Regions from separate parts of the Paenibacillus sp. FSL H8-0537 genome, predicted to be linked through region 1. Evidence: riboswitches for the same ligand, from Rfam matches in the RefSeq annotation. Region 1 holds a riboswitch; each other region holds the start of a gene.

Region 1 (10,173 bases):
CGGTTCTCCTTGATTACGAGCGTATGCCAATCGGCCAGCTCCGCAATCGTCTGCGCTTCCGAGCAATGAACATAAGAAGGCAAATCCCAGATCACAACCTCGTAGCTTTCCCGAAGCTGTGCCATCAGCTCCTCAGCCGACGTCTTCATGGAAAGACTTCCGCCTACTACACATACCTCGATGCAATCCAACTGCTTTCCAGCGGTTTTGATTTTGCCATAAAAGCCTTGGTTAATCGGCCATTCCGCATAGCCCTTTTTGCCAGAAGCCATACTTGGCAGCTTGCCGTTCGGGTTAAACCTCACCCAAGCGACCTTGCTTTCCCCAGACAGCTTCATCGCCAGCTGCTTGCTGATATTTCCGCTCGCAAACTTACGGCCAAGCGTTCCGAAGGCCAATGTGCGCTGTCCGCTTTTCTCCATCACATGGCGGTAACGCAGTGCACGCGACTTCGCCTCCTCTGCCATACGGCGCTTCAACCATCCCCCATAAAACGGGATAGCTGTTTCCAAGCGGCTGGCGAGCTTCGTTGTTTCCATTGGAACGTCAGCGAATATCGCTTGCACCTCGGCCGCTGTCTGCAGCTTGCGCGACATCATATGCAGCAGAAGCCACAGGCATAAAAGTACAATCAACCCGCCAACAAACGAAAGCAGCATATAAAATAATGGATTGGCGCTCACATAAACCGCCTTTTCCGCGCTTGCTTTATGCAACAGGACAATGTTGTTGATTTTGAACAACTCCAAGCTTTGCGAGCGGAACACGCTAACGACGGTGTTGGCAATGGAGGCTGCCAGCTTACGGTCACCATCGGTTACGGTAATTCGGATAACCTGCGAGAGCTCGACGCTTTTCGCGCTAACTTTGGCAGCCAGTTGATCTGTGCTGTAAGGCAGGCCAAGCGCCGCAATTACCTGCTCCAAAATCAGTGGATTTTTCAAAATAACATTATACGTATCCATCAGCTTGAGACTGCCTTGAATCGAAGTAAAATTATCGCTCGTCTCTTGTGAGGTAATTACAACTTCAGCCGTTGCCTTATAAGACGGAGGACTCTGCATCTTCACATAGCCCACTGCGGCTGACAGCAGCAGTGCCGGAATAATGACAAACGGCAATCTGCGGATGATCAGCTTAACAATTCTGTGTATTTCCAAATCTCTCATCCCCTTGCAAAACAATCATTCGCCGTCATAGCTTGGCTTTCATTCGTGTTCGCCCTACTATGACTTGGAGTTCGCTTCTGCTGGCACAATGCCTGAACGAAGCTCCTTGCTTGGCGGTATGCTGCTGGACTCCCCCAGCAGCAGGCTTAAATCAAAAGCTTCATCGAAGACAATGGCCGCCGTCATCTTATTGCGCCTAGCCCATCCCACGCGGATGAGACGCCCGTTTGCCTCGAACGCTGAGCCGATAATTTGCAGCCTGACCTTCTTGCCTTCATGCATCGCCGCCTTCTGCGGGAGCTCAATTCGGCAGCCCGTGTAGCTAATATCAAGCAGCTGCGTCCGGTAACGGTCCTCTTGATCGACCAAGATCGAAGCGCGGCGCTTCAGCCTAACTCGCGGAGACTTGCGATTTATCGATTTATAGGTGTACTTGAAATTAGAAATATAACTGGTTACGGAAGTCCATACGCCCGCCTGAAAAACGCCCTTAACGAACTCATCCGCATTGCCATATACTTCAGCAAGCCATTTGCGCTCCTCATCAATGTTGCTCCAATGAAGCTTGAAGCCTACCTGGTATCCCGAGCCATGCTTATCATAAAATATTTTCTCAGCTGTCACGCGTATAGCGTCCTGTGATAATGGAATGTCCAGCTCCATGCGATCCGGAAGCGGCAAAATCGTATCCGTATAAATACGGCAGCCTGTCTCACTAATATCCAGCGTCTTGACGTTTTCCATCTTCAGCTCTTCATCTTCCATATAACGAAGAGTGAGCGGCAGCTCCTTGGCGAAGCGCTCCGACTCCCGCATGCGCGGGCGTTCAAAACCCAGCAGCAGCGCGAGAATAAGAAACACTCCGTTATAACCAAGCCAGAACAAATTAATGAGCATGGACTGCAATTCATTTTCGCCCGCACCCACAATACGCCCCACATTTATCGCCATCAGCACAACTGATAGCACAAGCAGAACGAACAACGGCATCATATAGCGATAATTAATGGACGTTTTGTTCTGATAAATGCCTTTCGGGGTCACCTCAAAGGGGATAGCCTTGCGGAAGATTGTTTCCTGAAGGGCTGCGAGGAATAGCGTTGGCGTCATGGCCGTCTCGTAAACGTTGTTCCAGAACACATTGAGCTTCTTATTCGTTAAGTAAGGCACTACAGTAATCGAGAACAAGAAATAAGGCAGCCAGAAGATAAGCAGCTGTTGCAAGCTTGTTTCAAGAATAGCCACGCCAAAGGTCAAGAAGAGCATGGGAGACAGTATGTACATAAAGCGTGTAACGCCAAAGTACCAGTACAGTAGGTTGGAGAAATAAAGCAGCCGCTGCATCAACGATAAGCCCTTTGCCTCAAGCGGATTGGACATCCTCGTCGTTTGTATCGTGCCCCTAGCCCAGCGGGCCCGCTGTTTAATTTGATCGGATATGGACTCAGACGTTAGGCCTAGTGCCAATACCTCATTCAAGCAATAAGAATCAAACCCATTGGATTGAAGCTTCATCCCCGTAGCCAAATCCTCCGTGATCGTGCCAATAACGAAACCGCCAATATGATCAATAGCGCTGCGCCGGAAAATACAGTTGCTGCCCACATAAATAACAGCATTAAAACGGTCTCTTCCCGACTGAACAAGCCGCATAAACATATCCTGCTCGTTCGGAATATTACGCCCTTGGTAGTAGTTGTATTGGAAAATATCCTCATTGTAAAAAACTTGGGGCGTTTGAACGTAAGCAAGCTTTTCATTTTCTGCAAAGAAACCTACCGTTCGCTGTAAAAAATCCGGTTTTGGCATCATGTCTGCATCCAAAGTGAGGAGCAAATCGCCCTTCATTTTCGTCAGCGCATGATTCAAATTACCCGCTTTAGCATGCTCGTTTCCGGGACGATCGATATAATGAACGCCTAAGCCTTCGGCTACTTCTCTCATTTCCGCTCGTTTTCCGTCATCACATACCCAAATATTTAATAAATGCTCCGGATAATTCAAATTTTTACAGGCAAGGATGGTTTTTCTAACCAAGGATGGCGGTTCATTGTAGGTAGCGATTGTAACATCCACAGAATAAAGGTTGTCAGGTAATGGCGCAGGCTTTCTTTCAGTGGGTTTTAGCAGAAGAATGTGGAATAAAACAGATTGAAAAATAGAAATAATTTCAAAAAATAGTAACAACGATCCAAAAATTAATGACCAGCCAGATGGGAGTGTTTGTACAAGTCTCCATACTAGATACACGATCATGATAGCAATGGATACCGTTGTTAATATGTACCTAGCTTTTGTTTTCAAATAACCCCAATCCTTTGCGCTCTATTTATTCGCCATAATTCCATTCCTTTTCTGACTAATCTACAACATAGATTGACTATACTGTCTATTCTCGCTGTCGATATTTGTTAAATTGGCCGGAAATATGATATTTTTGGCGGCTAAGGCTCAAATTCAAAGTTATCTTATCACAATCCTTGCCCCTTTAAAAGTTAATTTTTATTCCTAACATCTTAATCTTCTAAGAAAATGTGTAGAAAAAAAACGAAAAAACTCTAATTTTACGCGGTTTACGCGAAATTAGAGTTTTTTCAGAATACCTATTTAGTACTATACCAGCTAGTGATTTAAAGAAGAGGTTAGGGCCTAGGCCTTTACTACTGCCCTTAAACTATTAAAGTGTTTTTTGCAGTGTTTGGTAAGCGCTCAGGCTATCAGCCGACGAATCGATATGCCAGTCCAATTCTTTGTTTTCATTGAACCAGATCAAACCTTTGATTTGGCTGTACGCTGGCGATTGCACTTGGTTCATAGCATCAATAACCCATTCTTTTTTGCTGCCGCCGCTTTCGGTTGTGCCTGTTTCAGCGATGATGATTGGCTTGCTCGACATGCTTGTCAGCGCTTGGTAAGAAGCATAGAATACATCGTTAAACGTTCTCCACGAGCTCCACGATTCTTTCGTGCCAAAATTGTAGCCATCGATCGAAAGCATGTCCACATAGGCATCGCCTGGGTACATAGCTGTAAACGAAGCGTTTTTGCCAACATTTTCAGCGTTTACGTTGTACATGAATTTGATGTTTGTTGCGCCTTGCTCCTTGAAAATGGTAACGACACGTTGGAATGCCGCTTTGTAGGTTTCGTTCGTGTTCACTGTGCTGTCGCCAACGCCCCAGCCGTACCAGTTGCCGTTGCCTTCGTGGAAAAGGCGCAGCCAGATTTCAGGGTTTTTATTAGCCGCTTGCCAGTTCATCAATTGTTTAGCTGTTTGTTTCAGGTAAGCGTCTACTACGCCTCTGTTGATATCAACAGTCGAATATTCTTTGTAATTTTTATTTTTAAATTCAAGGGTAAGTAGGTTAATCGAACCATTACTATTTACATAGTCCATAAAACCCTTCCACTCATTGATCCCTTGATTCGAATTGACAAAAGTATGTACAACATCTTGGTGTCCACCGATCAGTTGCTCGTAGGCAGCAATGTTGTTCAAGCTTTGGTTCGGCCAAGTGCCGATCCATGCTCCATTGTAAAAGTTCGTTTGTGCGCTAACAGGGAGTGCCCAGAGTAACGTCGAAGCGAGCATAAGGAGTGTAAGTGCGAATTTTGTCTTTTTCATTGTAAGTTCCTCCCCCGAGCGAATGATGGTACGTGGTCCGAAGAACACGCCACACCTTCATCAGGCAAAGGAGGCTATGTTGGGCTTCGGCAGCTGGCGAGCATATTCCCGTAGGAATGAAGCCCCTATAGCTTTGCGCACTTCAGGTTTCCCTGAGCTTGCCTTTTCGTGTTTGAAGCAATAAAAAAAGATAGTCCCTGCTCCCGAAAGAACAAAGTCTACCTTGATTAATAAAGGAAGAAGCGATGTTGAATTCGGCAGCTGGCGAGCATATTCCGTTAGGAATGAAGCCCCTGTAGCTTTGCGCACTTCAGGTTTCCCTGAGTTTGCCTTTTCGTTAAACGTAATAGGTATAAAGTATGAGCTAATGTAATATGGTGTTATTGTACACCTTGATCGCAAATTTCGTCAAATTATTTTTTAATAAATTTATACAACGAAAAAATATCCATTAAAGTAGCAGATCGCGTACACAATATGAAGCAGGAAAAACATCATGAAATAAAACATTTGCAGCGGCTTATTATTTTTCAGCACATCCGCAAAATAAATATAGAAGGGGAACGCGACCATGACATAGCGTGGAATGCTTTGCAAAAATTCGGCGCTGGCGAACGGAATGAGCATAAGCAGCAGACCATATGCAAAAAACAGCCATTCATGTGCATTACGACGAATATCTTTCCAGCGCATAATAAGAAAGGCAGCAAAAATGACGAGGACGGCATTGGCAATGATAAAGGCAAGCAGGCCATTTTCCCAGCCGCCATTTCCTGAGAAATATGGTTTTTGGATAAAATGAATGTAGTTTGAAAATGGAGCAACCGTCTTGCGATACCAGTTGATGCTTTGTTCAGTAATCGGAGCCAGCAAATCGCCCGTGAGCCATTTCATATACAATAGATAACCGGCCAGCGGCAGTGCTGAAATAACAGCATAACCTAAATATTTTGCGTCCTTCCACTTGAAACGGTACAGCCTGTGTTCAATCAACAGCGTCCCCACAACGAAAAACAAGTTGACGAAGCCCAGATTGCGCGTCACAGCGGACAAGCCCCCGAATAGAAACGCGAGAAAATATCGCTTTTGCATCGCATAATATACGGTTATAAGCGACAGCATGAGGAACAGGCTCTCGGTATAAGGCACGGCATAGAAGATGGCGGTCGGAAAAACAAGCAGCAGCAGCACCGCAACTTGGGCGTGCTCCTGTTTCAGCCCTCTTTTCAAACAAATACCATAAAAATATAAGAGCGATACGAGCAAAAACAAATTCGATAAAACCGTTCCCACGACCGTCGAATCATATTTAGATATAGACTCCACCAGGAAGACTAACAAAGGGTATAAAGGGAAAAACACCCAATTTGCACTAGGATGCGGTTCATTGATGTTATACGTATCGTAGCCATTTTCGGCAATACCCAAATACCATACGCTGTCAAATTTCCTTAAATCCTCAAAGCTCGGCTTCTTCAGCTGTGAAATATCCGTCTGGATCGAGAGCTGGCTCGATGTGAAATCATGCCCCTGTACGACCGCATAGTCTGGCGGTACTTGATAGTTCGGAAACAGATTCATGCCGAGAAAGCCTGCAAAATAAAGCAATATTCTCGTGATGACAAACAAGGAAAGCAGGAAGATCAAAACTTGCGTGTTCGATTTTGCTTTAAGCAGCAGCGATTCCATTCGTCACCTCGTCTCTTGTAATTGCTGCGTTTTCGTTTTCGGCTCCGCCAATACAACGTTATGCAGCTCTGTTTCAACGAAGTATTTCGGCCTTTTCTTCGTTTCAATGTAAATTTTGCCGATATATTCGCCAATTAGTCCAATGCATAGCAGCTGAATGCCGCCAATGAACCAAATCGAAAGAATCATCGAGCTCCAGCCGGATACCGTGTTGCCCTGCAAATGCCGTACGAATACATAAAAGGCGAACAAAAGGCTCATGACCGACATGAAAAAGCCGACAACCGATACTGCGCGGATAGGAGACACACTGAAGGAGGTAATCCCTTCCCATGCGAAGATGAGCATTTTTTTCAGGGGATATTTCGATTCGCCAGCGGTTCGCTCCAGACGATCATAATACACGCTGTCGGATTTAAATCCGATGGTAGGAATGATGCCGCGCAGGAACAGATTGACCTCCTGGTACTCCTCCAGCTTATCAACGACCTTCCTGCTCATCATCCGGTAATCCGCATGATTGTAAACGACGTTGACGCCAAGCTTAATCATTAATTTGTAGAAAAATTGCGCGCTGAACTTTTTGAACATCGTATCGGTTGTCCGCTTGTTGCGCACGCCGTATACGACCTCGTAGCCCTGCTTGTACTTCTCAATAAACTCGTCGATCACCGTAATATCGTCCTGCAAATCGGCATCGATGGAAATTATGCAATCCGCATATTCCTTCGCCGTCAACAAGCCCGCAAGAAGTGCCCGCTGATGCCCAACGTTACGAGAAAGCTTCAGCCCGCTCACAAAACGGTTGCTCCGGTGGAAGGAATCAATAAGCGACCACGTTTTATCGCGGCTGCCATCATCTACAAGCAGCATTTTGCTCTGCTCGGACACCTTTCTTTCCTTCACCAGCCGTTCCAGCAGCAGGGACATTTGTCTTACCGTTTCCGGCAGCGCTTCTTCCTCGTTATAGCAGGGCATGACAATCGATACAATAGGCAAATCGGACTCATCGCCTCTCATGAATTTTCCCTCGCTCTCTATGATGTTGTCCATTTTCGACAATTAGTATAATAGCATACCTTGGTTAAAGCAAGGTGAAACGGCTGTCGCCACCTCCGGCGGCGCAGCGCGTTTCAGTCCGAGAAATGTAGAGAATGGATGGATAATCATATCCTTTCCTATATTTCAAGGTGAAACGGCTGTCGCCATCCTCTGGCGGCGCAGCGCGTTTCATTCCGAGAAAGGAAGTATCTGGGGCCACTTGCCTTTAGACCGTATTATGCTCCATTTCTTTGAAAAAAAAGCCCTTGCGGCACGAGTAGCTGTCTGCCACCGCTGCCGCAAAGGCTGATCTTTGTCTGCATGGGTAATATTACATTTGTTGCGGGGCCGAAACACCGACGAGGCGAAGCGCATTTGCAATGACGGTGCGAATAGCGCCAAGCAGCGCAAGGCGTGCTTGAGTCTGCGCCGCGTCTTCGGTAATAACGCGTTCTGCTCTGTAATAGCTGTGGAACTGGGAGGCCAGTTCATATATATAGCGAACGATGCGGTGCGGCGCATACTGCTCCGCTGCTTCCGCCACTTCCTGCGGCAGCTCTCCGAGCTTGCGCAGCAGGTCATATTCGGCTTCCGACGTCAGCTTGCTGAGGTCGATCTGCTCAAGCGGCAGCAGCGCAAGGCTTTGCTCCTGTGCCTGACGGAAAATGCTGCAAATCCGCGCATGCGCATATTGCACATAAAACACCGGGTTCTCGTTGGATGTCGAAATCGCGAGATCCATATCAAAATCCAGATGCGAGTCCATGCTGCGCATCGTGAAGAAATAACGGATGGCGTCTACGCCTACCTCATCCATCAAATCCTGCATCGTTACCGCTTTGCCGGTACGCTTGGACATTTTCACCTTTTCGCCGTCCTGGAACAGGCTGACCATCTGGGCAATCAATACGACCAGCTTGCCTGGATCGTTGCCAAGCGCCTCCATCGCCGCTTTAACGCGCGGAATGTAGCCGTGGTGGTCTGCACCCCAGATATTGATCATCCGGTCGTAGCCGCGGCTGTACTTGTCCATATGGTATGCGATGTCGGGCGTCAAATAGGTGTAGGAGCCGTCATTTTTGACGAGCACGCGATTTTTGTCATCGCCGAAAGGCATCGTATCGAGCCAGGTTGCGCCCTCTTCCTCGTATACATGACCCTTTTCCTTGAGCGCTTCCAGCGCCTGCTCAACCTTGCCGTTCTTGTAAAGCGACGTTTCGCTGTACCAGATATCGAAGCCAACGCGGAAGCGATTAAGATCATGCTTGATCTTGTCCAGCTCGCGCTCCAGGCCGAAGCTGCGGAAAAACTCCAGACGGTCCTCCGTGCTGAGGCTCAGCAGACGATCGCCTTCCTGCTCAGCAAGCAGCCCTCCGAAACCAATAATATCCGCGCCGTGGTAGCCGTCCTCCGGCATCTCCGCTTCCTTGCCCAGCGCCTGCTGGTAGCGCGCTTCAATCGACTTTGCCAGGTTGTTCACCTGATTGCCGGCGTCGTTAATATAATATTCGCGGGTCACTTCGAAGCCCGCATATTCAAGCACATTGCACAGCGCATCGCCAACCGCCGCACCGCGTGCATGTCCAAGATGAAGGCTGCCCGTTGGGTTAGCGCTGACGAACTCCATCTCCACGCGCTTGCCTGCGCCGATTTGCGTACGTCCATAGTTGTCGCCACCTGAGACAACCTCGCCAACAACGCTGTACAAATAGCTTTTGTCCATACGGAAGTTAATGAAGCCTGGCCCCGCAATTTCAGCCGATTGGATCGATGCTTTCGCATAGTCGAGATTCGCGATAATCGTTTCGGCGATCATCCGCGGATTTTTCTTCGCCAGCTTAGTCAGCTGCATCGCTGCGTTGGTCGCCAAATCGCCATGCTCTTTATCCTTAGGCACCTCCAGCACGAATGCCGGAAGCTCCTCGCGTGCTGCGAGCCCGCCGGCTACTGCCGCATCGGCAATAGCCGCTTTTACCTGCTCATACAATTGTTCTAATACATTTCCACTCATCGTTACTGTTCCCCCTGAATATGCAGCCGAATATGAAATCGGCCAGATAAATGCTCGTCGATCCACAAATCATACTTCCATTCTATTGAAAAAGGAGGCTCCGCCAGTTCTCCTGCAGCAGCGCCCTCCGCCTGAAGCGCGAGCTGCCCCGTCTCCGTCTCCATTTGAAAAGACGTAAATGGGGACCGATAGCGTCCAGCCCGCTTGCCGCCAATAGCGAAAAGCTGCTCCGAATCTACCGCTCCCCGGCGCGTAATAAGCAGCTCGCCTTGGCGATAGCGAATAAGCGACCTGATTGGCTCTGAATTCGCTTCGCCTTCGACCGTTTCCTCATAGCGGATATAGAGCGAGCGGTCCTTGCGAAACAGCTCTCCGCGGTGCTCACCCACCTGAACAGCGCCATCCTGCCTGCTTTCCAGCTTAATGCTGACGTTCATTCTTTCTGACATGCTCGTGCTCCTGTATTTTCAGTCTTAACGTATGCTTCTACTATATACACGTATCCCTGCAATTTCAACGCTTAAGGGCGATTACTGTTTTTCCAAAAAAGGAATAATGCCGCGCCACGCTTCGATCCGGTCCTCAAGGTTTCGCATTTTCTGCGTCGGAATCGGGCTCGTTGACGGCATCTTGAGCAG
Region 2 (10,173 bases), 1.6 Mb from region 1:
CCCTATTATAGCAAAGCGGGCTGCCACGCAAATTTTGGAAAAGCTGACGACACCTTACGCAGTCGAAGGTTATCACGTGTTAATTACCGTTAGTATCGGTATTCGGATGTGCACGGCCCGCAACGCTGAGCATGATATGCTTGTGAAAGAAGCGGATGCTGCGATGTACGTAGCCAAGAAACAAGGCAAAAATGGATTTTTTGTATTCAGGGAAGGAAGAAGCAAACTTCCAAAAGAGAAATATGGCAATATTAATCAAGCCAAGCCGTAAAGTCAATAAGCAAGGAGTTCTACACCTTCCGCTTGTTTAGTGGATCATGTGGTACTCCTTGCTTTTTTACGTTTCTATCAGCTTTCAATTCCTTTTATAGTGTCTCCATTTGACGGGCATGCACAATTAACCTGTGAGTCGGGTTGATGAGCGGATCGCAAGTAATGAGTGTAAGCAATTTGTCACCGGGAACACTATCTAATACTGACAGCTCGGTTGGCTCGACAATAAGGGTCTCGTACACTTTGTAAACATATTTTGCATTACTGGTCTGTACGACAATTTCATCGCCAATTTCTACTTCATTCAGCCGATTGAATAACCTTCCGGTTGTATGGGCACGATGCGCTGCGACAGCCGCATTGCCCTCCTCCCCAAACAAAGCAGTCTCTCGCATATGAACGGCCGCATGCTTCATATTAGCCTTTGTAGCGCCATCTAAGATCGGTAATAAGACATCAATACGATCTATCGTAATTGTTGCAATGGGCTTGCCATTTTGAAAATCGTTTAATAGAGAAGCTGCCTCATCCTCGGTTTCTTCTCCTGCATTTAACATATTATTTAGCTGTGCGTAGCTTTGTGCGGCCCCCGTATTTACAGGCTGTGGCGTATCCATGAGCAGGAGCGCTTCTTTTAACAGCTTCTTCTGCTCCCGATCAGCCATCCATTCATTCCACTGCGGATAAATGAGCAGCAGCACTCCGACTGCTACCAATATAATTGCGATTTTACGCAAATTCTCAGCTCCCTCTGCTTATATGTTGCTTAACTAAACTGAATAGGCTTCTCTATTATGCAGAGCCTGGCTCTACAGTTTCTCTACAGCCCGCACACTTCAATTAAAAAAACCTCCAAAACGAATGAAAAGTCTTCGTTTTGGAGGCCTTATGCGCAGAATATCAAATTTCTTTTACTCTGATGAAGCTTGCTGCATCACATTTACGAACGTGAGCGTTTTTTTCTAAGCAATATCGCTCCAAGTGCAATTAATGCAGCACCTGCAAGCTGGATAGGCAATTGACTGGACTCACCTGTCTTCGGAAGTGTGCCTTGGTTATTCGGTGCTGGCGTATTTCCATCTCCATCTGAATCCGATTCCTCAACTACCCCGAGCGGGATTTCATCCACATCGATTTCAAACAATATTTCCTCTTCGATACCGTCAGCATCTTTTACGATAATAGAGAAATCATCTTTGCCTGTATACCCTGGATCAGGTGTATACACCCATTGTCCATTATCGTCAACCGTTACTTGTCCGTGCTCCGGTTGCTTGCCAATATCTACATTTCCACCTTTTGGCACGTCAACTTTACCTTCAACTGGCGTATTTTCCTGTGTCTTATCTTTCTCTATGACAGGAGTCGCTGTTGGTGCTGGCGTCGGTGTGCCTGACTGCTCAGGACTTGGAGCCACCGGCGTTGGTGTTGGCGTTGTAGGCGTCTCCGTTACAACAGGCGTTGGTGTAGGAGATGGTGTCGCTGTTGGTGTAGGTGTCGGCGTTGGTACTGATGGGTTGCCCGAATTTCCACCTGGACTAGTTGGCTTATAAATAAGCCCAAGGTCAATCGTCAGGTCTTCCCAGCCACGCGGCGCCCCTTCACCAATAACGATAACTTCTGTGTATCCATCTACCTGTTTGTTTGAATCTTCCTCAGCAGAAACACCGTCTGCCTCAGCTTTTGTTACTGTGTAGCCGACTGGCACAATAAATTTCACAAAATATTGTCCGCTTGGCAGTTGATCAAACAAATAGTAACCAGGATTTCCACTCGCATCATTTGCTGTAGTGGTTTCTCCAATTTGCTCTTTGTTTTGATTAAAAAGCTGTACGGTAACGCCATTTTGGCCATCCGTAGCCAGTTCATCCTGCTTGCCGTTGTCATTACGGTCAAACCACACATAATTGCCAATAACCCCTTTGGCAACTACGCCAAGGTCAATCGTATGATCAACCCAGCCAGCCGTTTCATTAATAATGATTTTGGCTGTTATGCCGTCTGCATCCGTTGCATTGGAATCAAGAGCGGTGTTCGCTCCTTGCTCCGCGCTTGTTTTCACATAATCGCTTGGCAAAACGAATTGAACATAATATTCGCCTGCAAGCAAATTATCGAATAAATAATAGCCCGGCTTGCCGCTTGCATCATTCGCTGTTGTCGTTTCAGCTACAGGCGTACCTGTGCTGCTGCCTTTATACAGCTTAACCACAATGCCATTAATACCGTCTTTCTCATCTTCGTTCTGCAAGCCATCGCGGTTGCGATCGAGCCATACATAATTCCCGATTTCACCGCGTGGAACAAGACCCAAATCAATCGTCAAATCATTCCAGCCTGCTGGTCCAATCGCAATGACCTCGGTTATTCCTTGGCCATCCGTTTTGTTCGAATCCACATCTGGTGCTCCAGCTTCCGGCTTAGTTACACCGTATTCCGCCGGAATGACGAACTGGACATGATAGTCGCCTTGCGGCAATCCAGCAAATAAATAAAATCCTGGTTTACCATTTTCATCATGCGTAACGGTCTCAGCCAATACATGGTTTGCATCGTCATAAAGCTTAACGATAATGCCATTAATGCCTGTTTCCGCTGCATCTTGCAGCCCATCTTCATTACGGTCAAGCCATACATAGTTGCCGATGGAGCCACGCTCATCCGAAACGACAGGTATTTCATGCTCAGTCGTCACTGGCGGCGTTTCATTCGAAACCGCTTTGGCCACATTGATAATAGAAGCCGCTGCTGTATCTACTGACGTTACCTGGTATGAATACGTAAATTCCTTGGATTCCCCAGATTTCAGTGATGGAATGGTTGGTATGCCAGATACTTTTGTATCGGTAATCACAACATTCGTTAAATCGCGCTTGCCTGTATTGGTTACTTTAACCGTGTAGTTAATCCAGCTTCCTGCTGCTGTATCGGAAACAGCGACTGCACTGCCCTTTTTCTCAATCTTGAGCCCTGCTGTCGGAATGCTGGCCTCATCCTTAATTGGATCAGGGGATTCATTGTAATATACGGTTGCTACATTATCCAAATCTGTCAAATCCAAATCTGCATCTGTGACGCGGTATACGCCCTCAAGCGTCAGTCCCGCTCCTGCTGCCAGATTTTTAATGATGATAGACGGATTCGTGCCGGTGCTTACCAGTTGACCAATAATGTCTGGCCTGTCATGGCTGCCGCTATTCAAGGCAATTTCCTCGCCATTATACGTCAGCTTAGTAAACTCAAAGCCGGCTTGCAGTCTATCAAGCGCATCTGAAATTTTAAAATTATGCAAAGTAACAGAAGAGGTATTTTTCAAAGAAAGCTTATAATGCACATCGTTTCCTACCACTACATACTGCTGCGAAGGAGCAATCGTGGAGGAGCCTTGCGTCACACTCGTAATTTCTTTCTCGAATGTGATGGAAGGGTATGAACCGCCCGTAGGTGATGCTGTTTCGATTAGTCCCAAATCGATTGTCGGAATTTTACCAGCTGTACCTAAGCTGATCGTATCCGTACGATATGGCGTATAACCGTCTACAGTAGCGCCTTTCGTTACCAGATTGGAGTCATTGTCATTCGTATGGCTTGGATCTGCTCCACTCACATTTGCAGTCGTTGGCATGTAGCGATCCGGCAGCACAAACTCTACGAAATAATTGCCTGCCTCAAGTCCCTGGAACAAATAATAGCCTGGACTTCCATTGTAATGATAGCCCGTCTTGCTTGACTTGAACGGCGTCGTTTCACCTGCTTTGTACAGATTTACGGTAATGCCGTTAATACCTGCACCTTGACCGCTGTCGCCCGGATATTCTTCATCCTGCGTGCCATCGCGGTTGCTGTCGAACCAGACAAAATTTCCGATTTCGCCAAGCGGTACATGCTCGTTGTTCGGGTGAATCAGGAAGCCGACTTTGTTAGGGGCTGTTGGAAGCATTTTGCTGCCTTCATCATTGCCTGCACCGACTTCAGTTGCTTGAATGGCAAAAGAGTTCCAAGCTACTTCATTGGTCGGTGCTCCTACAGGGGCATCCATTTTCCAATCCAATACGATATAGTCGCCTGGCGCAAGACCAGCTGATCCATCACTGCCTACAATGTTCGACAGCTGGAAGTATAGCGACTTGATGTCTGTCAAATCATCCTTCTGATAATTGCCTTGTTCGATCCAGCCTTGCTTGCTGTCATTCACATTCGTGAAATTAACAACCTGCTCCTGATTAACCGACTTGCTGTAATAGGTGGACAGCGTGTAGTTCACCGTTCTGCTTCCCGCTGCCGCTGAAGATGTAAAGGTTTTATTGCCGGACGAGAGTACTTCCGACAGGTTAGGCTGCCACTGCGTGCCCCTTGCTTCATAAGGTGAACTACTGTTGACGCGCAGCGCATTATCGCCTACATGCGGCAAAATATCCAGCACATCAATGACGCCAAGTCTCGTATTACCGCTATTGCGTACCGCCAAACGATAATCTGCTGTTCCGCCTTCATACGTTACGCTGTAACGCGGATACTCAGTGTATGCAATATCGCCATCATAATCGAATGGCTGTACGGGAATAGCCGGTATTCCATCATACGTAGCATCATCTGCTGCCCGGAAAATAGGCTCCAGATCGCCTTGATTCCATTTTGTCGACTGTACGAGCGACGCTTTGCGTACCGTTACATTCGCAGAGGCATGAACAAAAAATTCATCCGTTCCCGCTGTTGGATCAAAGCCAATGACTGTATCTTTAATCGCATTGTTGCGTGTTTGCCATGCTGGCAAACTTTGCGGCTTATCCTGTGCGGAGTCCCCTGTATGCCAGAACTCTGTATTAGGATCGCTTGTTGTAATATACATATCGTTCGTATAGGTTGTACCTTGAGGCGTACCCGCACGAACCTCGCCTTTATAGCTGATTTCAAAGCTTGTGCCTGGAGCAAAAGAAGTGCCGTCGGACCATGACCATTTGACAAGAGTCCGTCCAGTACCGTTCCAGTTTTTATCAACAAGCTCTAGCTGTGGAGCACTTGCTCCAGCAGGCGTGCCCGTAAACGTAAACGAGGCTGCCAGCGCCGCAGCAGGATCGGCTATTTTAGGGTTGAGGTAATAATCAAAGCTTGTTGGCAATAAATCATAGACAACTGGATTAATATAAGGTCCCGTTGCTTTAATATCATTGCGAACCGTTAAAGTGAACGGCACTGTGCTGAGCGGACGGAAATTTCCCGCTCCAATCGCTTTATTAGCAACAAGCCATGGCTTCTCATTGTTGATGTTGAAATCTGCTTGAGCCGTTTTTTGAGGCTTATTATCCCATTGACCTGGAACGGTAACATTCAGTGCCTGATAATCCAGAGACACTTGATTCGTTACTTGATCGCCGTGAACGACAGGAGCATTCGTACCGTTAGCAAAGTCTCTAACCGTTCCTGTAATTTCAATGCCGCCAATTGTACCGCCTGGAGCCAAAGTGCTGAACGACCACTCCAAAGCAGCCAAATATTCGCCTGCATTGAGCACAATGCGGTTCGTACCAGCTGTCGTGCTCACTGTAATTGTGCCGTTAGGCGCAAGACTGCCGCTATACGCATGCCAAGTTTCAGTCACGCCATCGCTTGTTTTATAACGAAGCTGGGATGTGAAAACATTTGGCATTTTAATGCTGCTGTAATCCATTTCCACAGGCAGCACATCTGTCAATACCAGGTTCGACAAAGAGGTATTTACATTTGTTCCCGTATTGCTGATGCCGCCGATGTTGAACTTCTGGGTTTGGCCATGCCAGCGATACTGGTAAACGCGCGACTTGGTTAAACCGGAAACGCCAGATACCGGCTCTCCGAATTTAGTTGTCACATCAGCGTCAGGATCAGTGACCGCCCCGTCACCCTCGAGCGTATAGCCGCTCAAAATTTCAACGTTGTTTTTGCGCTCAAGCGGTGTTCCGGTCGGATGACCATACCCTAAATCGTCAGGGAATGTGACCGATACTTTTGCTTCAAAAGATTGTCCGGAAGCCAGCTCAATGTTCGACCAAGTGATCGTACGAGCAGTTGAATCATAGATGCCACTTTCTGTTGAGTCCACATATACGGCATCTGGCGGCAGCGTATCGACTAACGTCGCATATTTCAAGCTGCCAGGATTCGTATTGCCCGCTTCGCCTTTAATGCCTACCGTATACTCAACCGCTCCGCCAATAATTGGAACTCCGCCGCCAAATCCGGTGTCTTGGCTTTTGTAAGCCCACCATTTGTCATAGGTTGAGGCAGTTGGTGTCGCCGTCGGTGTTGCTGTAGGCGTCGGTGTAGCTACTGGATTCGGGTCCGCGTTAATCGTTACATTCGCCGATGCTGTTGTACTTTCCGCTGAATCAACGAGTGTAATCATCGCCGTATTCGTCGTAGGAACAACCGAACTTGAGCCAGTCGGCTTCGCTTTCACTGGAATTTCCAGCTTCACCGAAGTACCGGAAGGCAGTGGATGTGCATTAACCGTAAGGGTTTGGCCGTTTTTCGTATCCCAGCCTCCATCCTCCCAGCCATCCACAATTTCAAATTGTGCCGGTACAGTATCAACAATCGTTACATTCTTACCAACATGAGTCGCGCCATCCGCCTGATACAAGATGGTATACTTGAAGGTATCGCCTACATTAACGGTGCTCACACTAGCTGTCTTTGTAAAAGTCAGTCCTGTAATCGGACCTGCTGCCTGTATTGGCGCTGCGAATGGCTGGAATGCGGCTTGCAGCAGCAAAACGAGCAGCATGATCCAGGAAATCTTTTGCCTGATCGCTCTCTGTCTACTTGCGGGCATCATATCAATCCTCTCTTTTTCTCTATCTTGTCTAGTTGTTCTATTGTTGTGATTACCTCACGAAAGCCAAGTTTTTCTCCATCCTCTCCCTCCTTGCATTCAAATAAGAAAATTATATCTAGCCCAACTGTACAAAAACTTTACAAGCTTCCCCTTCATTCGATAGCCTAAATAACAGCAAAAAAAGCTCCGCCCATCCCTTGAAGGATAGACGAAGCTTCTGTACGTGCCTATTCATTTCTATGTGCTTAGATCCGTTTAATAGACTTTAGCAGCTGTATAACGCGAGCTGTCTTTAATCATTTTGCCCGCTTTCTTGCTGTTCTTCATGCCAGCATCAAGCGTCGTATCGATCGTGATCCATTTGCCGTCCAAATATACTTCATTCCAAGCATGATAGTTAGATACATCGGACGCTTTGCCCGTCACCATTTTAGCCGGAATGTCCACGCTGCGAAGCATGCCTGCCATTAATGCAGCATAACCGTAGCAAATGTCTTTCTGCGAGCTAAACGTACGATCGATTTGTGGCAAATAATCGTTGGTCACCTTAGCTGCAAGCTGATGATCGTAAGAAATATTCGCTACAATATATTTGTAAATTGCCGTTACCTTCTCGGTATCCGTCTTTTTCCCCTTAGTCAGTTCCAATGCTTTCTTGACCGCTTTGCTGTTGCTGCTCCAGTCAATATTTTGAATGGAGTTTAAATAGACGAGGCTGCTGTCACTCAAATTCAAGGTAACTTTGCCTGTTTGAACTGCTCTATATTTATTGGTTCCACTGACGTTTTCCAATAATGTAATCGTATAGTCTCCATTGCCCAGTTGAAGCGCAAACCACTCTTCTGTCTGGTTTGCCCGGAGCGCATATGTGTAATTTTTGCCGTCTTTGGCTACAACCAGCCTTGTATCTATGCCCGACTTGACCTCATAACGAATACCAATGCTTCCTTTATCCACATTGGATTCATCGAGCCAGCTTGTCCCAGCTGCTGCCACTTGAGCAGTTGCTTGCGGGAACACGGACAGTATCAATGCAAGCAAAATCATAACCGTTAAACTTTTGCGCATAAAAAAAACTCCCTTCGGTGGCTAGGCTACCATCTAAATAATAGAGAAGGCCCTTTAGCTTTGCGTCCCTGCCTTTCGACAGGTTTGCCGTTATCGTGTAAAGTTTTGTAAGTGGTGTTAGGTAGAAGAACTACCTTATATTAATCTATGATTATCTCTAGTATATACCCATTATTTGCAACAAACAATACGTTAAACCTTTTTTATTTCCAGGCTGAGGCTTGTATTTTCTGGCTTTTCTTCATCCATCTCCGCTTTAACCGTTTCATAAAAGGCTCTTCTTTCCGCTCTTTAAGCATGCCCTTTACATCCCTTAGCAGGAGCATATACCGCATTTCATCCTCATGCTTCAAGCTTTGAAACTCTTTCAAATGTTCAGCGCCCATCCCACTTCAGCTCCATCATACGTTTTATCAATCCTTTTTCGGCTGATAAAATTCTGATACCCGAACCAGCGTTTAGCTGCTTTTGACCGTATAAAATTTTTGGAATCTCCAAAACTTCCTCGGTCCTGTCGACAAATAAAGCCAAGCAAAAAAATCACGAATACCGTCATCCACGATTCCCTCATTGTACCGATAAAGCTGCCGCTGATAGTTCAGGCGACATATTTCTACCCCATCCCACCAAAAAGAGAACGTGTTTCGCTTGTCGTCATGCTCCAGAGCAATAATAAATTTCCCTTCCGAAAGCTGAAAATATTGCTTGTCATAGAAAAACAAAGGCCCCTCAGAAGTAGCTGTAATCCCAATAAAATGACCTCGATGATGGGTATAAAAGCCTCGAACGATCGTGTAATCGGTCACTTGATTTAAATTCAGCTGTCGTAGGTGCTGGGCTCCCTCGCTTATACAGCAAGCCAGCTCAGGATAGCGAAAATGGCGAATGACGTTTATTTGCCGTTTCTCGGTTATCATCATCTTCTTCAACCATTCCTTTGAACATGCTATTTTTTGAAAATGAAGCCCGTAAAGCTTGTCCGTCTCCATTTTCACCTGCTCCTCCATTATAAATAAGGCAACTCTACAATTTCTCGACAAAATCCCTGTTTAATCTCGAAAAATTTACAAAATAGGCCCTACAACGTGCTAACGCTGCTTTTCCACTCTTTATACCATTCTATAATGTACGCGCTTGGCTGCTCGTTCAATTCTTCTATCAGCGCGGCGGTTAAAACATTGTACTGCTGATTAACCATAAGATGATTTCCTTTAGACGCATACAGCTGCATTAAGGCAAAATAAGCCTCTTCCGCTTGCGCATGCTCCTCTATAATCCGAATATATCCAGCAATCGCTTTATCCAGCTGACCATGCTCGACATGCCATTCTTCCAATCGATAGGAAGTATTCAGCCATAACCGTTTCAGCCGCTGGCGCTCGCTCTCCGCCCACCAATAATCATAATCCTTTAAATAATCGCCTCTATAAAGATTCATAGTCTCTTCGTATTCCGCAAGCGTTGCAGCCGCTAGCGGCGGTGCGGCAGCAATGCCCCGCTCCCATTCCTCTACATCGAGCACAACCTGATTCAGCGTCATTATGTATCCTTCTGTTGTATTGGCAATGTGAAAACACTTTCCAAACTGATCTAGCGTTTTCCTAATATGGTACACAGTCGTATACAGCTGGGCATATATTTTTTCAGTCCCATTATCGGGCCATAGCAAATCGATTAATATCGATTTTCTTACAAGCTGTTCGCGATGCTGGAGCAAATACAGAAACAACTCCTGCGCCTTCGTTGTACGCCACCTTATGGCTGCATCCTTTTTCCCGGAAAACTCCACACTGAACTGCCCCAATAGCTGCAAAACCAGATGCTGCTCCTCATTCGCATTTTTCACTGACTGTAGAGCCTGCTCTTTATCCTTCGCAGACGAATCCAGCCGCTTCTGAATCCGTTCCATCGTTTTCAATAAGCGCTCAGGATGAATCGGTTTGACGACATAATCCAGTGCATTCAGCTCAAAAGCTTTCACTGCGTATTCATCATAAGCGGTTACAAATACGATATTC
Region 3 (10,173 bases), 2.3 Mb from region 1:
TCTGCCATGCTCGCCTGCACGCGCCGATTCAATCGAAGCATTCAAAGACAATAAATTCGTCTGAGTGTTCAAATCCTGAATGCCGCCCAAAAACTTCGTTACATTATTGTAGCGCTCATTAATCCGGTCAAAGGATTCGGTTACTCGGGCAAATTGCTGCACCGTCTGATTGACCATTTGCACGACGCCCTTCATATCGGTGGAGCCTGTGCGCGACGACTCTCTCATTTCTTTCATATCGCGGTTAATATATTCGGTCGAAGCAGCAATTTGCTGCGAGCTTGCCGATATTTGCTCCGTTACGGCAGAGATGGAGGTGGCATCATCATACTGGGTCATCAAAATCGTTTTGCCGTTGCCAATCTCTTCTTTCACCTGCTCGGAAGCATTCTGATTGCGAACAATCATATCGCCCATATTGCGCGAGGCTTGCAGAACAACCGTACTGACATCCATAGTCGAACGAAGCGTGTCGCGAAGCGCACTTCCCATTTGCTCCAGCGAACGGTCAATTTGACCAAATTCATCTTGGCGATCCAGCTTCCCATCATACGTAAAATCGTTATTTTGATAGGAGGCAATTCGCTTCATTAAGCCAACGATGCCTTTTTTCACATTCTGGCTTAACGAATAGGACATGAGGAACGGCAAAACGGCAAGCAGCACAATATTGATTATAATAATCGTATTGGCAGCCGCAAGACTTCTGTTCAATGCATCTTGAGTTGCAATCGAATCCACTTCAAGCCATTTTTCTACCGTTTCATTCGCAAAGCTGAGAACAATCGTATATGTACTAACAAGCTGTTTGACCTTGGCGGAACGATCTTCAATCGTCAGCTGGCTATAATTGCCGTTTTCATTGTTGAGCTGCTCCAACGCAAGACCAAACACATTGCCTTGGTTCGAATAGGCATTGCCATTATCTCCGTGAGGATATTTCGCATCCAGAGAGGCCAGTATAGACTTCAGCTTTTCTACCCGTTCCGGCATCGTCTTAAGCGCCAGATTGATTCCATCATCGCCAGTGCTGCCGTTTTCTACTGCATCAATCATCGAAAGCAGCGTGCGCAGCATCGAATCCGATACACCTTGATATTCCTTTTTGGCCTCCTGAAGCTCATTTGAAGCATTCACTGTACTTCTAACCGAAGCATTTTGCATAAAAATCCAACCGCCAGCCACCACGTTAAACAAAGTAATTAATGAAGTAATGAACAGCAGCTTCGTTGTGACCTTTTGTTTCTTCAAGAAATCAGAAACCCCTGATGTCCATTTTAACCATTTTGCCTTTTTCAATCGGTTAATCACCATTTTCACTCCATCTCTCCTACTTACACTGAAAAAAAACAAAAGCTTTTCAATCACCGTTACGAGTTGGATAGCTGAATCAGCCTATAGTCCTGTACCGGTAGTTTGGCAGCCATAGCTTAATACCTTAGGCCCATAACTTTGCGCCCTTATTTTTCAATAAGTTTGCCTTTTTCAGTATGTAATTTTCTATTTATTTCGACACTTTTAAAGTATAATTTAGGAAAACCCTTTTGTAAATTACAAAAAACGTGATTAGCCGACATGATACTTTGAAACTAGTGCTGAACAACGTTATACTATTAACGAAAGCTAGGCATGCAAGAGATTTGAGGGGGTTAATGATGGATTTTCGACTAGATTTAATTGAGGATAAAATCGAATTCTTTGAGGCTTTTGACTTACGAACGCTGGAGAAGCATATTGACCAGCAAATTGAAGCGAATAAGGCACTGCTTTTACAAGTTCACGCTATTAGCCATCATGCGGTCTTTCATCCCGATCGCGGGAAAATGCTGTACAGCGCAGTCGTTCATTTTAAAGTTAAAAAATAGGCCGATTCGGGCATTTGACTGCTGCCCGAATTTTTTTTCGAAAAATTAAAAAAAGGTATTGCATCCTCCTAAACTTCTGTGGCATAATACATCTTGTGTCCGATTCATAAACACGCCGTTGTAGCTCAACTGGTAGAGCAACTGACTTGTAATCAGTAGGTTGGGGGTTCAAGTCCTCTCGACGGCACCATTTTTTTCCCGGGACGTAGCTCAGCTTGGTAGAGCACCTGGTTTGGGACCAGGGGGTCGCATGTTCAAATCGTGTCGTCCCGATATTTAATAAGTTGTTTCAAGCAGGCCCTCTAATCCTAGAAGGGTTTTTTATTTTATTTGACCCTTTTTAGTTTGTGGGCATGAGCCCCATGTTATAAAAAATAAGCCGCGCTTGGCTGGATGCATTACTGCACCCAGCCAGACGCGGCTTTTCTTTTGCACCATTAGATTCTTTCAAGAATGCTGCCGAATCATCGCCTCTGCGGTGAGCAGCCCTGACATGGCAACCATCGGCGTTCCTCCGCCGGGATGGGTCGTTCCGCCTGCAAACCACAGTCCACGCAAATCCGCACGATTGGACGGCCGCATAAACGTCTGCTTCGCTGAATTCGAGGAAATGCCATAGATGGCGCCGCGAAATGCTGACGTATCCCGCTCCAGATCCTCCGGCGTATAAGCAGCAAGCTGCTCCATATTCCGTTCCAGTCCCACCAAGCCATAGGCAGCTAACTGCTTCAACAGACGTTCCTGATAACGCTCCGCCTCCCTCTCCCAGCTCCAAGCGTCCGACGTATAAGGGGCATTCGCCAAAATAAACAGGTTGCTGCCGCCTTCCGGCGCCATGTCCGGTTCTGAATAGGCAGAGCAGCATATATAGATCGCAGGATCAGCGGGCGCCACGCGGCGCTCGAAAATCGCCTCAAATTCTTCCCCATACCGCTGCGGATAAAATACAGTATGATGCAGCAGCTTATCGTAACGTCTGCGAATGCCGGCAAGAGTGACAAAGCCAGACAGCGAAGGCTCGTAGCTTGCCATTTTGCGGTCTGTCATCGCGGGCCGCAGCTGCTCGCCGAGCAAATCTCGGCATACGGAAAGCACATCACCGTTCGCGAGAACCAGATCAGCGGGCACAAAACCGCCGTCCGTCTCTACCCCGCTTACACGGCCGCCACTGGCAACAATGCGCTGTACACGTGTCGAGGTGTGTATTTCCGCCCCCATTTCCTCCGCCAGCTGGCGAAGTCCTTCAATAATGCTGTACGTGCCCCCACGAACGCCGAAAATGCCAAGCTCCGCCTCCACATGCGGCAGCATCGCGAAGATGGCTGGCGCCCGATTAGGGGCCGAGCCGACATAGGTCGCATAACGTCCAAACAAGGCCAGTGTATTGGGATGACGGAAATAACGGCGCAGCAGCACGGACAGCTTCGTCAGGGGGCGAATGCGGACAAATGCTGCCGCTAGCCCAGGACTCAGCTTATCCTGCCAGGAAACCATCATTTTGTTCATAAAATGACGCTCCGCCTGTCCATACATCACCGCTGCCTCGGCCATAAAAGCCCGATACCGCCGCGCATCCTCCGGACTATAGCGGGAAATTTGCTCCTCCATCACAGCCGGGTCAGCGGATAAATCCACGACCGAGCCATCTGTAAAGCAGTTGCGCGTTCCATGCTCCAGTCGATAAAAATTAATATAATCCTCGATGCGGCGGCCTACTGAAACAAACACCTTGCGAAAAGCATGCGTCATCGTTATTGTGCTTGGCCCCCGATCAAAGCGATATTCCCCAAGCTGGATACGCTGGAGCTTGCCTCCCACTTTCTCCTGCTGCTCCAGCACAGTGACCGCATAGCCTGCATGCGCAAGGCGGGCTGCCGCTGATAAACCACCGATGCCGCCGCCAATGATGACAACCCGCTTCATAGATAACGCCTGCCTTTCCATAAATACCCTTCCCCGCTCGCCGCTGCACGCCATGACGCGGCAGCTATGCCAAGAAGCATAACAATGCCAGCCGGCAGCAATAAAGCAAACCACACCGGCAAGCGGCCGCGATGATCGATCACCCCTTTAATGATGATCGCCAGCAGCCAGCCTATCGCGGCCGGCAGCAAGCAGGCGGCAAGCGTACTTGCCAGCGTCCCTGCCGAAAAAACGGCGTAAGCAAGCAAAGCTGCGATGAACATAGCAGGCGGCAGCAAATAGATGAGCGCATAAAATATACCCAGTGCCGCGAGAAGGCCCGTTTGGCGACCCGTTCCGGCAAAAATATTTTTCTTATAGCCGTTCCACACGCCCGCTGCATCTGTATACATGCGCATGCTCACCTGCCCCGATACATCGGCGAGCGTCATGGGCAAGCCCGCCCGCTTCACCGCACGCGCCATCTCCATATCATCGAGCAGCTTGGATTTGAAGCTGTGGTGTCCGCCAATCGCCGCGTAGCTTTCGGCATGGATCAGCAGAAAAGCGCCATGCGCCGCCACGAATTTGGCGTCAGTAGAGCCACGCACCAGCCCGATCGGCAGATGGCAGGCGATGGTGAAATTCATGAGCGGCACGACAAGCCGCTCCAGCCAAGACCCAGTCTGCTGATGGGGGAAGCCCGTAATCAGCCCCTTCCCTTGACGCAGCGCCGTGTCCATCGCGGCAGGCAGAGCCCCCGGCCGCAGCGTCGCATCGGCGTCCAGAAACAGCAGCCATTCGCCGCGCGCCTCCTGCGCCAGCTGCTGGCAAGCATGCGACTTGCCCAGCCAGCCGTCTGGCAAGTCCGCTCCCCGCAGCACGCGCAGGCGCCTATCTCCCTGCGCGGCCAACATCGCCACATCAGCCGTGCCATCGGCAGACTGATCATCCAGCACAAGCACCTCAAGCAGCGGCGATTGCTCCGCCGCCAGCACCGCCTGCACGCAGGCCCCAATTCGCTCCGCTTCGTTGCGTGCTGGAATAAGCACGGACAGCCTTGGCGGAATGTCAGCTACCGCTCCCTCGCCTCCAGCAAGCCACAGCCGGCCTTCCCCCGTGCCGCCTAGCTGCGGCAGCTGGCGCAAATTCCAAAGCACGAACAGCAGCTGCAGCGCCAGAACGGCTGCTATCGTCCAAAAAACGATTTCCATTTCGCCGTCCTCCCCTTCATCTGGTCGAACGTCTCATTGACCGAGCGCCCGGTCGCCAGCAGCAGGCGGAAGCCATCCCGCTCGCCGTCTGCACTCGCAATAACAGCCAGCCGATGCTCGCCGAGCTGCTGCTCCAGCCTGCGTTCCAGCAGCAAAGTCGCTTCTTTGCGTCCCAGAGCGCACCAGTCCGCCTCGATCATGCTGCCAATAGAGAAGGAGGCAGACGTTTTCTGATGCAGCCCCATCGTATAATACAAGCTTACAGGCAGCACAGCAGCGTCCGGGCAGCGCTCCAGTAAATAGCCGACCCCCGTCTGAAATTGCAGCGGGCGGCTTTCCAAATGAAAAATATCGCCCTGCGGAAACAGCCAGACGGCTCCACCGCTTCGCATGAGATCAGCTGCATAACGCAGCGAGGCTGCCGTTTCCCGCAAATTTTCCTTATTCACCGAAAAAGCACCAATGCGGCGAAAAAAAGCATATCGCTTCATCTGCCGCTCATCCATCATCATATAATGCTGCCGCTGCGACTCGCTCCGAATCATATGGTAGACGAGCAGCCCGTCCCACCAGCTGCTGTGATTCATAATAATCAGCAAAGGACGATCGGCCAGAGCCTGCTCCAGCTCCCCTCGCAGCGACACTTCATGAAAATGCCGTTTCAGCAAATAGTGTTTATTGTAACGGAAAAACACCTCCTCAAACCACCTGCTCTTTTGCGATGTGATGATAGCGAATCACGACTCCTTCCAGCACAGCAGCCGCAGCGACAGCTATGAGCATTGGCACATACAGCCCTTCCTTCATGCCAAGCACACCGAACATGAGCAGCATGAGTTGGCCCAGCCTTGCCGACTCCCGGCGTACAGCGTGCGTAATTTCGCGAACCGGAAACAGCAGCGACAGCGCCGCTGAGATCATAAACCAGCTGATGAAATTCGTCGCCGGAATGCCAAAGTAGGCACCGCCCTCTTCCCACAGCCAGAAGCCCCGAGCATAAGCTACCGGATCGAGCACCAAGTCCAGCGTAACGGTGAAAAGTCCGGTTTGCAGCGCCCGCACCCAACGATTGTCGCCCTTCGATAGCAGCATGCCGTTCAGAAATACGCCGACCCAGGCGCAAGCAATCGTTACCGGCACGCCGCCAAGCAGAAAACCGAGCACTGGCGTATAGTTGTACTCACCAAACGGCCAGCCCGTTGTAACGCTCAGCCATTCTACACCGAACGTCGAGAGTCCGACAAATGCGATGCGCCCCCAGCTTAAAGGAGTCCGTTCCCGCAAGCCTTGCTCTAGGCTAACTGCATACATCGCATAAAAGACGAGAAACAAGCCGTTCGAGAAGGCCAGCGGCGCCGGAACGCCAATCGTCAGCATAAGAATGAGGCCCACCACATACCAGAATAAGAACAGCTGCCGCATCATAACGATACGGCTCCGCTTTCCAGCATAATATCCGTTAAATATTTCTCTTTGATCGATTTATAAATTTTCAGCTTCGTCAGCGGCCCCACGACCGCCCGCTTCGCATACACCTCATAACGATTCGCAATCACCTGATCCAAAATAGCCCCGTAAAAGCCAGCCGCAAGCTCCACCGCAAACGCGCTTTCCGGCGGATAGCTGCTTAAATTCGCCAGCCCCTTGTGAAACCAATCCTTCGCTTGGCGCTCCAGCGCATGAATAAGCGCCCGAAAATGATCGTCAATGACCCCGGCCTCAAAGCTTTGCTCGCTATAGCCGTACTGACGCAGCATTTCAAGCGGCAGGTAGCGACGGCCACGGTCTTGATCCTCGCCAACATCGCGCACAATATTGACGATTTGCATCGCCTTGCCCAAATAAATGCCAGCCTCTACAATTTGCTCATCCGGATGGTTATGCAGGACGGGCAGCAGCATTTCGCCAACCGTTCCCGCAACCAAGTAGCAGTAGTCCTCAAGCTGCTCCATCGTCTCGTAATGGGTCAGCACCAAATCGCGACGCTGTCCTTCCATTTGGCGAAAAAAAGGCTGCTTGCTGACCGGAAAATGATGAAACAGCCAGCGCAGCGCCGGCCATATAAAATGCCCGTCCGCCTGCTCCAAATGAGCGAACCGCGCCTCCAGCTCGTCTATCGTATAGGGAGACTTCTCCGGTTCATCGACTGCATTGTCTATAATCCGGCAAAAGGCGTAAATGACGTAAACCGCTTCTTTGCGTGGGCTTGGCAAAAAACCAAATGCCTTATAAAAACTGGATGAACCTTTGCGAATCATCGCCTCGCACTGATTTAGGCTAAATGCTGTTTCCATCCTGCACCTCCTGGATCATTGTAGGCATTGCTGTTGCTCTTTGAGCCGCAACGGCGGTAGACAAATGCTGGGCAAGCATTCTCGCGCCCTGCATAACGATCGGCACCCCACCGCCGGGATGAACCGAAGCGCCTGCGGCATAAAGCCCTTCGATGCCATACGGCACAATTTGCGGACGAAAGACGGCGGACTGGAGCAGCGTCGGCGCAATGCCGAAGCTGCCTCCCTTGTACAAGCCGTCAGCCTCGGCATCCGCAGGCGTGCGAACTTGCTGCCAGCGAATCGTTTCCCGCAGCCCAGGAAAGCCGCGGCGCTCCGCTTCGCTAAGCACATGCTCGACCAGCTTAGCCGTCTCCTGCGCCCAATCGACATGCGGAGCGGCAGGCGATGGAATCAGCACATACATCGCGCTCTCCCCCGCTGGCGCAGCGGTATCATCAAAGGCGGACGGATAAAAAACATAAAAAGACGGATCATCGGGCAGCCGGTTTTCCTTGAAAATTTCCCCAAGCCCCTTCTCAAGCGAAGGCGGCAGAAAAAACTGATGCGCCGCCGCTTCCGGCCACTGCCTGTTCAAGCCCAAATAGACAAGCACGCAGCCGGAGGAAGGCTTGTAATCCTTCATTTTATTTTTCGGGCGAGCCGCCTCTTGCACAGGAAGTACGCCAGCAATAGATGGAAATTCGCCGTTATAGATGACCGCATCATAGCGCGTATCCCCTTCGGCAGTCCGCACGCCATAGCAGCGTCCATCGCTGATTAGGAGCTCCTTGACGGCCGCCCTCTTTTTCACAGCAACGCCTTGGCGCTCAAGCTCCTCCTCCAGCAGCGGAATGAGGCTCGCATAGCCGCCCTTCAAGCACCAGACGCCAAATTCATGCTCGGCATACGGGAGCAGCGAATACAAGCCCGGCGCTTCAAATGGCGCGCCCCCGATGTACAGCGTTTGCAGCGAGAAGGCGTCGTGCAGCCGCTTATCCTTAAAATATTCGGCAGCGAGGGCGCGCACGCTTTTGTAAGCCCGCAGCTTGGCCAGCAGAGCGATATTGCGCACGGTGAAAAAATCCCTTTTGCGCAAAAACGGCCGCTCCAAGAAAGCTTTTTTCCCCTGAACGAAGGAACGCTTCATCTCTTCCATATAGCGAATAAACCCTTCCTGCTCGCCTGGAAAAAGGCGTCCGAGCTCCTCCAGCTGGCGCTCTCTATCGCTCCACTTATGCAGCACGGTGCCGTCGGCAAAATGAATGCGGTACATCGGATCGCAGCGCACGAGCGGGATTCGCGAGCGCTCAATGCCTGCCTCCGCCAAAATGTCCAGCAGCATTTCCGGCAGCAGCACAATCGTTGGACCTTGATCGATGCGGTATGTCCCATGTTGCTCGAAGGCAAGCCTGCCTCCGAGGCGGTTCATCCGCTCATAGATCGTTACGAGCTTTCCTTGTCGCCTGAGCAGCAGCGCCGCAATGAGGCCGCCGATGCCACCACCTACTATAGCGAAGTTATTCATATGGCCCCCTCCTTCAGCCGATCCTGCTCCATAAGCAGCCGGGTGCTGATTCGCGCTGATTCAAAAATCGTTGGCAGCCCGCTGCCGGGATGCGTTCCGCCCCCAACGAGCCAGCAGTTACCGTATTCCTCAAAGCGGTTATGCGGGCGCAGCATCATCATTTGATTAAAGGAATGCGCCAAGTTAAATGTGGCTCCCTCGTATACCCCGTGGCCCTGCTGCCAATCTTGCGGCGTAATCATCGCTTCGATCTCAATATGCTGGGAAAGGCCGCGCATTTCCGGCTCCTGCTCCATGCGGTGCAGCATTTTCTCCCTAATTAGCGCCCCCTGCTCCTGCCAGTCAATACCGCTCGTCAAATTCGGCACAGGCATGAGCGCGTACAGCGCCGTCTTGCCCTGCGGCGCGAGCGTCCGGTCATGAATGCCCGGATTATGGACATAGATGGACGGATCTGCGGACAGCTTTTTCTGCGCCATCATTTCATTGACATTCGTCTTATAATCGCCGGCAAACAGTACCGTATGATGAGGCATTTTAATTTCTTGGTTGATGCCAAGGTAGAGCATGTAGGTCGAGCAGGAGTATTTTTTCTTGGCAAGCTTCTCGGGCGTATATTTCTTCAGCTCACCCGGCTCAAACAGCTCATTCATCGCCGTCGCAAAATCCGCGTTTAAAACAACATGGTCAGCTTCAACTTTCTCCCCATTGGCAAGCAAAACCCCACTAGCTTTCCCGCCCGTTGTCAGCACGCGCTGCACGCCGGTTCCGGTAGAAATGACGCCGCCATACTCACGAATGACCTCGCCCATTGCCTCGCAAAGCCGATTCAAGCCACCTACTGGATGAAACAACCCGTATTTATGCTCCATATAGGATAAAATCGTAAAGGTGCCCGGACATTCCCACGGCGACATCCCTAAATATTTCGCTTGGAATGTAAAGGCGTATTTGAGCCGCTCGTCCTTAAAATATTTGGATAAACGGTTATACACCGTATCCGTCGCATGAAGGCTAGGCAGCGCTGCTAGCACATCGCGAGCCATATAATCGCGCGGCTTGCTGAAAGGACGCTGCAGCAGCGGCGACACGCGGCCAAACTTGATCTCCTCATCGCGCATAAACCGCCTATAGCCTGCACCGTCTCCGGGAAACAGCCGTTCAATTTCTGCATGCGTCTGTTCCATATTACGAGAAGGCTCGAACGCCGAATCTCCGAACTTCAATCGGTACAGCGGGTCCAGCTCAATCAGTTCCACGTAATCTGCAAGCTTTCGGTTCACTGCCGTAAACAATTCCTCCAGCAAATGAGGCATCATAAAAAAGGTTGGGCCGCGGTCAAACTTAAAATCGCCCACCTGCAGCAGCGAAGTCCGTCCCCCAATGTACGG

The links. A riboswitch is a leader RNA that binds a small molecule or an ion and turns the genes downstream of it on or off. The one in region 1 is predicted to bind cyclic di-GMP.
Region 2: it holds a riboswitch for cyclic di-GMP, as region 1 does, so the genes downstream of both, MHB80_RS23955 (transglutaminase-like domain-containing protein) here and MHB80_RS01115 (glycosyl hydrolase) in region 1, are expected to answer to the same signal.
Region 3: it holds a riboswitch for cyclic di-GMP, as region 1 does, so the genes downstream of both, MHB80_RS10825 (methyl-accepting chemotaxis protein) here and MHB80_RS01115 (glycosyl hydrolase) in region 1, are expected to answer to the same signal.

Annotation. Positions count from the first base shown of each region.
Region 1 is NZ_CP150290.1:251,714-261,886, reverse strand. It holds gene MHB80_RS01125 (Wzz/FepE/Etk N-terminal domain-containing protein) at 1-1,160, opposite strand, end outside; gene MHB80_RS01120 (glycosyltransferase) at 1,227-3,425, opposite strand; gene MHB80_RS01115 (glycosyl hydrolase) at 3,847-4,794, opposite strand; cyclic di-GMP riboswitch class I at 4,880-4,967, opposite strand; cyclic di-GMP riboswitch class I at 5,048-5,135, opposite strand; gene MHB80_RS01110 (mannosyltransferase family protein) at 5,224-6,483, opposite strand; gene MHB80_RS01105 (glycosyltransferase family 2 protein) at 6,487-7,503, opposite strand; gene argS (arginine--tRNA ligase) at 7,856-9,535, opposite strand; gene MHB80_RS01095 (DUF1934 domain-containing protein) at 9,538-9,984, opposite strand; gene MHB80_RS01090 (DNA-deoxyinosine glycosylase) at 10,066-10,173, opposite strand, start outside.
Region 2 is NZ_CP150290.1:5,633,987-5,644,159, forward strand. It holds gene MHB80_RS23940 (GGDEF domain-containing protein) at 1-271, shown strand, start outside; gene MHB80_RS23945 (class D sortase) at 366-1,010, opposite strand; gene MHB80_RS23950 (SdrD B-like domain-containing protein) at 1,214-7,087, opposite strand; gene MHB80_RS23955 (transglutaminase-like domain-containing protein) at 7,343-8,155, opposite strand; cyclic di-GMP riboswitch class I at 8,169-8,254, opposite strand; gene MHB80_RS23960 (hypothetical protein) at 8,614-9,144, opposite strand; gene MHB80_RS23965 (response regulator) at 9,234-10,173, opposite strand, start outside.
Region 3 is NZ_CP150290.1:2,579,884-2,590,056, reverse strand. It holds gene MHB80_RS10825 (methyl-accepting chemotaxis protein) at 1-1,251, opposite strand, end outside; cyclic di-GMP riboswitch class I at 1,408-1,491, opposite strand; gene MHB80_RS10820 (YrzA family protein) at 1,656-1,865, shown strand; tRNA gene MHB80_RS10815 (tRNA-Thr) at 1,980-2,055, shown strand; tRNA gene MHB80_RS10810 (tRNA-Pro) at 2,065-2,138, shown strand; gene crtI (phytoene desaturase family protein) at 2,313-3,809, opposite strand; gene MHB80_RS10800 (glycosyltransferase family 2 protein) at 3,785-4,981, opposite strand; gene MHB80_RS10795 (lysophospholipid acyltransferase family protein) at 4,957-5,676, opposite strand; gene MHB80_RS10790 (carotenoid biosynthesis protein) at 5,681-6,406, opposite strand; gene MHB80_RS10785 (phytoene/squalene synthase family protein) at 6,403-7,275, opposite strand; gene crtI (phytoene desaturase family protein) at 7,259-8,782, opposite strand; gene crtI (phytoene desaturase family protein) at 8,779-10,173, opposite strand, start outside.